2 regions of the Cellvibrio sp. PSBB023 genome follow, and region 1 is predicted to be linked to the other one. Evidence: predicted binding sites of a transcription regulator. Region 1 holds the regulator's gene; the other holds the start of a gene.
What was found. The regulator FNR, encoded in region 1, switches genes on or off when oxygen is low (the NO sensors DNR and NnrR bind a similar motif). The targets are predictions, from matches to a motif close to TTGATNNNNATCAA.

Region 1 (3,429 bases):
TGATATCGGAGGCACTAACGGTCGTTTCGGTTTGGTCGAGTTTGATGCAGACAAGAATCGCGCAAATGGCAAGGTCAATTACACAGCAGAACGCCAAATTACACTTAAATGTGCCAACTATCCAGACATGGCAACAATGATCAAAGCTTGCTGTAGCGAGTTTGGCATTGAAATTCCAGCCTATGCATGCCTCGCGATTGCCGGTCCAATCGAAAATGGCCAAGCATCGATGACCAACCTTAATTGGAAGTTTTCAATTGATGGCTTGCGCGATCAACTGGGCATGAAAACACTGCATGTGATCAACGATTTTGCATCACTTGCCTATGCAGTTCCCTTTCTCGAAGACGATGAACTCATCACATTATATGACTCGCATAAATCCAGTGCCGATGCACCGATTGTGGTGATGGGGCCAGGTACGGGCTTTGGCATGGCCGCGCTAGTGCCTAGCCAAAACAACTGGCGAATCATCCCCACCGAAGGAGGCCACGCCAGCTTCGCGCCAACCAATGAAAAAGAGCTGGATATCAAAGCCTTTCTGTTGAAAGAGCAGAACCATGTCTCTGTGGAGAATATTCTTTCCGGCGGCGGCTTGGTAACACTCTACAGAGCCCTGGCGCACAATGAAGGCGTTGAAGCGCAGCCTTATACACCAGCCGATGTGAGCACCAAAGGCATTGCCAATCAAGACCCACTCTGTCGCGAAGCAGTGTTGACATTTTGTGACGTACTGGGTGAAGTCGCAGGTGACAAAGCGCTTTCCCTCGGCGCAAAAGGTGGCGTAGTGATTGGTGGAGGGATTACTCCCAAGCTGGTAGATCTATTACCCGAATCACACTTTCTTGAGCGCTACAAAAATAAGGGGCCAATGACCGGCTACGTCAGTGACATATCGATTCGTTTGATTGTGAATGACAAAGCAGCGCTAGTAGGTTCTGCTGCATGGTTAATCAACAATACAGAATCATTGAAATAACAAAGCATTTGTAAACAATAAAAAAATCCGCCTCGGTTACCCGGGCGGATTTTTTTATTGCTCTTGCGTTCGCGAGGATACGATCAAAGACCAACTACATTTTCAGCCTGTGGGCCTTTTTGTCCGGGCTTTACGTCAAATTCTACGCGCTGACCTTCTGCCAAGGTCTTGAAACCTGAGCCGCTGATTGCACTGTAGTGAACAAAAACGTCCTGACCAGCTTCGCTTGCAATAAAGCCAAAACCTTTAGATTCGTTGAACCACTTAACGGTGCCAGTACTTCTAGCCATAATAAACCTCGATGTTTTCTTAAAATAAAAATGAATACCCCAAGTGGGATTGCGCTGGCGGATTCAGATGTTACTTATGAAAAACAGAACGAGGTGCTAATAGATTTACTGCTAGAACAACGATGCGACTTACCATAAATAATGCTGCTAACTGGCCAGCCGAACCAATATATTATTCAGTCAGCCCCAAGTAAAGAGGGCTTTTTAAGAAAGCCACCTGCTTTTTAGTTATATCCATACATCAGGGCAAGCTCCCCTCTGCCGAATGCAAATTCCGCGGACAATTGAGCCAAATCAACTATTTACCGCCTCCATTAAAGCTGCAACAATCGCTTATTACACTATTGCCGCAGGTTTCGCGGCCATGGTCACTTATTTGAGGTGGTGGACTTATGACAGCTAATCAACACATTGTAAAAACCCAGGATTCCAGCTGCCCTCACGATAAGCGCGTTAGTTGCGGAAATTGCCGTTTAAACACTATCTGCTTGCCGATCAGCTTGCACATTGAAGATATTGATCGCTTGAACAGCATCATCCAGCGCGGCAAACCCCTGCAAAAAGGCGATTATCTCTACCGCGCCAATGATCACTTCCACTCCGTTTATGCCATTCGCTCGGGTGCCGTAAAAGCACTGACACTGAGTGATAACGGCGAAGAGCAAGTCACCGGATTTTATTTACCCGGTGAAGTTGTCGGTATGGACGGTATTGCAGATAACCGTTATACCAACTCGGTCATTGCACTGGAAACGGCGTCTGTATGCGAGATTCCGTTTAATCGCATGGAAGAATTGAGTTTGCAAATTCCCAATTTGCAGCGTCACTTTTTCCAGTTAATGAGCCGCGAAATCACTCAGGACCAACAAATTATTACCTTGCTCAGTAAAAGTAGTGCCGAGGAGCGCATTGCAGCCCTGCTGTTAAGCATATCTAGCCGCAATAGCCGCCGCCAGTTATCGGCCAATGCATTCCGCTTACCCATGTCGCGCACAGATATTGGCAATTACCTCGGTTTGACCATTGAAACCGTCAGCCGGATTTTTACTCGCTTACAAAAACAACAGGTCATTTCTGTTGATAAAAAAGAAGTACTGATTACCAATATGGAACAGCTGCGCAACATCGCCAACGGCGACAGTCACTGTTAACCACCACGAGTATCCACAATGATTAACGCCCAACGTCTGGACGCCACCCTCGCCGCTTTTGATACGGCCAACCTGCAAGACCCTAATACTGAAATAGTGGATGGCAAGGTTGTTGCCAAAGAATGGATTTATGGCCAACGCATGAGCGCACGACTGGCGCAGTTTTGTCCTCACGCATCTGACCCCCTACAACTGGCGGCACGCAGCCAACATATCTGCCGCTGGAAAATCCCTCGCTCCGATTACCCCATGGATCGTACCGGCTACAAAAAGTGGCGACTGGATTTGGCACAAATGCATGGGGATATTGCCGGTGAGATTATGGCCAGCCAAGGGTATGAAGATGCGGTTATTGCACGGGTAAAAGACCTACTGCTAAAACGCAGCCTCAAGCGCGATGAAGAAGTTCAAACCCTTGAGGATGTTATTTGCCTGGTATTCATCGAGTTTTATCTGGAGGATTTTGCCGGTAAACACGAGGAAGCCAAGCTCATCGATATTATTCGCAAGACCTGGAATAAAATGTCACCCACTGGTCATACTGCAGCATTAACACTGCCGCTGAATGACAAGATGCTAACGTTGGTCAGCAAAGCGCTGAGCCCTGATAATTAATACAACAATGATTCATCCATCATTAAAAAGGAAAACACCGTGTATATAGCCCTTAAACACTTGCACTTAACGTTTGTCGCCCTCGCCCTGCTGATATTTTTTGTACGTGGTGTTTTGTTATTTATTAATTCACCACTACTGAACAAAAAACTGCTGAAAATTGCCCCACATATTATCAATACCATCATGCTGGTGAGCGGCATCCTATTAGCCGTCAGTTTGGGGATGAAACCAGGTGAGCATCCTTGGCTTATGGCCAAACTCATCGGCTTGGTTGTATTTATCATTCTCGGTGTTGGCGCATTTAAGGTTCGCAACGTGCTCCTGCAAAAAATCCTCTGGGTAGATGCCTTAGTGGTATTTGCTTATATTGTCAGCGTTGCTATCACCAAAA
Region 2 (3,429 bases), 1.1 Mb from region 1:
AATGACAAGGTGTCTACTTTCCGCTTGTAATCGTTGCGCAAAAAGCGTCCACAAAAGCGGCCAGGTAGCCGCTTTTGTTTTTGGCGACTGGCCATAATGAGCGAACCTGTTGGGTGATGACTGCCTATTTGCCGCCAGCGATTTAATTTGCTGTTTCTCCGTGGTTTTCGCCGCCGCAAGAGTGGGAATTTCATCTACTTGCGAGTACAATTCCGCGCCCAAGAAGGTACTGGTCTGCGGATTGTGGCTCGTGATCGTGCCCTGTGAATTGTCAACGAGTTTTAGCGGGAGCTCCCCATGTCATCTATCAAAAAAGTGGTGTTGGCCTATTCCGGCGGCCTGGACACCTCAGTAATCGTTAAGTGGTTACAAGAAAACTACAACTGTGAAGTTATTACCTTCACCGCCGACATTGGTCAGGGCGAAGAAGTTGAGCCAGCGCGTGCAAAAGCACAGGCGTTGGGTGTTAAGCAAATATATATCGATGACCTGCGTGAAGAGTTTGTCCGCGATTTCGTATTCCCCATGTTCCGCGCCAATACCATCTATGAAGGCGAGTACCTGCTGGGTACGTCTATCGCACGTCCGCTGATCGCCAAACGCCTGATTGAAATCGCCAATGAAGTCGGTGCAGATGCCATTTCTCACGGCGCCACCGGTAAGGGCAATGACCAGGTACGTTTTGAGTTGGGTGCTTATGCACTTAAACCGGGCATCAAAGTGATTGCGCCTTGGCGTGAGTGGGATCTGACCTCCCGTGAAACCCTGATGGCCTATTGCGAGCGCAACAATATCCCAGTCGATTTCAACAAAAAGAAAAAGTCGCCCTACTCAATGGATGCCAACCTGCTGCACATCTCCTATGAAGGCGGTGTGTTGGAGAATCCATGGACTGAAGCCGAAGATGATATGTGGCGCTGGAGCGTTTCACCGGAAGCTGCACCGGATAAAGCGACCTATTTGGATTTGACCTACGAAAAAGGCGATGTGGTTGCGATCAATGGCGAGCGCATGTCTCCTGCAACTGTACTAACCTATCTTAATAAGGTGGGCGGTGAGAATGGCGTGGGTCGTTTGGATATCGTTGAAAACCGCTATGTTGGCATGAAGTCACGCGGCTGTTATGAAACCCCCGGTGGCACCATTATGCTGCGTGCACACCGTGCAATTGAATCCATCACCCTCGATCGCGAAGTGGCTCACCTGAAAGACAGCTTGATGCCCAAGTACGCCGAAATGATCTACAACGGTTACTGGTGGAGCCCTGAGCGTAAGATGATGCAGGCAATGATTGATCAGTCACAAGAGTACGTTAACGGTGAAGTTCGCGTAAAACTCTACAAAGGTGCTGTTCATGTTGTTGGTCGTCGCTCAGCGGATAGCTTGTTTGATGAAAAAGTGGCTACATTTGAAGATGACGCAGGCGCATACAATCAGAAAGATGCGGAAGGTTTCATTAAACTGAATGCACTCCGTATGCGTATTGCTGCTAACAAAGGCCGTGTATTGAAGTAATTTTTCTGTATGCCTGCGCACCTGAATGTGTGCAGGCGCTTTATTCCCAAGCGTGAATAAAGCACTCAGGTTAAATCCGCATAAATAATTTGATAAATATCAATCCGATAGCTACTAGGGTGGGACAAACTGTCGCACATGAGGCAAAATGCCGCACCTTCAGTAGGGTTATAGGCTTGATGATTGCCGTGAAGCTCCGTGTGGACAGATAGCACGGTTAGAGACAAACAAGATTTCATTTCTCTTAAGTAACAGGAAAGTCCTATGGGTAGTCATGCGACTGTAGCTGGAGATCCTCCAGTGTACGACCTCGATATAGTACGCAAGTTCTCCATTATGACCATTGTATGGGGCATAGTGGGTATGGGCGTTGGTGTACTTATCGCATCACAATTGGTTTGGCCCGGGTTGAATGACCTGCTGCAACCCTACACACACTTTGGCCGCTTGCGTCCTTTGCATACCAACGTGGTTATTTTTGCGTTTGGTGGTTGTGCTCTGTTTGCGACATCTTATTACGTAGTACAAAGAACCTGCCAGACGACTTTGTTTGGTGGTTGGTTAGTGCCATTTACCTTTTGGGGCTGGCAAGCTGTGATTGTACTGGCAGTAATCACCCTGCCACAGGGCATGACGACTACCAAAGAGTACGCCGAGCTGGAGTGGCCGATCGATATTCTGATCACTCTGGTATGGCTTGCTTATGCTGCCGTTTTCTTTGGCACTATCGTCAAGCGCAAAACCTCCCACATCTACGTGGCTAACTGGTTCTACGGTGGCTTCATTATTACCGTTGCCGTACTGCATGTTGTTAACAGCGCTGCCGTACCTGTGACCCTGACCAAATCTTACTCTGCCTATGCCGGTGCTGCCGACGCGATGGTGCAGTGGTGGTATGGTCACAACGCGGTAGGTTTCTTCCTCACTGCAGGCTTCCTCGGCATGATGTACTACTTTGTACCCAAGCAAGCCGGACGCCCTGTTTATTCTTATCAATTGTCTATCGTTCACTTCTGGGCGCTGATTTCTCTGTACATTTGGGCAGGTTCTCACCATTTGCACTACTCGGCACTGCCGGACTGGACCCAATCACTGGGTATGGTGATGTCCTTGATCCTGCTCGCGCCAAGCTGGGGCGGTATGATCAACGGTATCATGACGCTGTCGGGTGCATGGCATAAATTGCGTACCGACCCAACCCTCCGCTTCCTGGTTGTTGCCTTGTCTTTCTACGGTATGTCTACCTTTGAAGGCCCAATGATGGCCATCAAAAATGTAAACGCTTTGTCCCACAACACTGACTGGACCGTTGGTCACGTTCACTCCGGTGCACTCGGTTGGGTAGCAATGATTTCGATCGGTGCGCTGTACCATATGTTGCCCAAGCTGTTTAACCGCGAAGAGATGCACAGCGTTAAGTTAATCAACCTGCACTTCTGGTTGGCAACCGTAGGTACTGTTCTTTACGTAGTAGCCATGTGGATCAACGGTATAGGCCAAGGCCTGATGTGGCGTGCATTTAACCCCGATGGCTCCTTGACCTACAGCTTCATTGAAACTGTGGTGTTCAGCAAAGGTGGTTACATCATGCGTCTTATCGGTGGTGCTTTCTTCCTGACCGGTATGCTTGTAATGGCCTACAACACTTACCGCACCGTAAGAGCTTCCAAACTGGAAGCTGCTGCGGGCGCTACCCAGCCTGTTCAGGCACCAGCTGTTTAAGGGGAATGCCATGAAAGGTCATGAAATAGTAGAAAAAAATATCGGTTTGATGACAATTTTTGTTGTCATCGCCATTAGTTTCGGTGGTTTGGTAGAAATCGTTCCACAGTTCTTTTTGAAGGAAACAACTACCCCCATCGAAGGTTTGAAGCCTTATACCGCTGTTCAATTGGAAGGCCGCGATATTTATAT

Region 2: a site for FNR is predicted at 1,605-1,618, ahead of ccoN (cytochrome-c oxidase, cbb3-type subunit I). Genes of this name have one in related genera too.

Annotation. Positions count from the first base shown of each region.
Region 1 is NZ_CP019799.1:795,621-799,049, reverse strand. Features, by position in the region: gene glk (glucokinase) at 1-979, shown strand, start outside; gene B0D95_RS03595 (cold-shock protein) at 1,063-1,269, opposite strand; gene fnr (fumarate/nitrate reduction transcriptional regulator Fnr) at 1,662-2,420, shown strand; gene B0D95_RS03585 (DUF4202 domain-containing protein) at 2,439-3,035, shown strand; gene B0D95_RS03580 (SirB2 family protein) at 3,075-3,429, shown strand, end outside.
Region 2 is NZ_CP019799.1:1,944,643-1,948,071, reverse strand. Features, by position in the region: gene B0D95_RS08630 (methyl-accepting chemotaxis protein) at 1-30, shown strand, start outside; gene B0D95_RS08625 (argininosuccinate synthase) at 298-1,515, shown strand; gene ccoN (cytochrome-c oxidase, cbb3-type subunit I) at 1,780-3,237, shown strand; gene ccoO (cytochrome-c oxidase, cbb3-type subunit II) at 3,248-3,429, shown strand, end outside.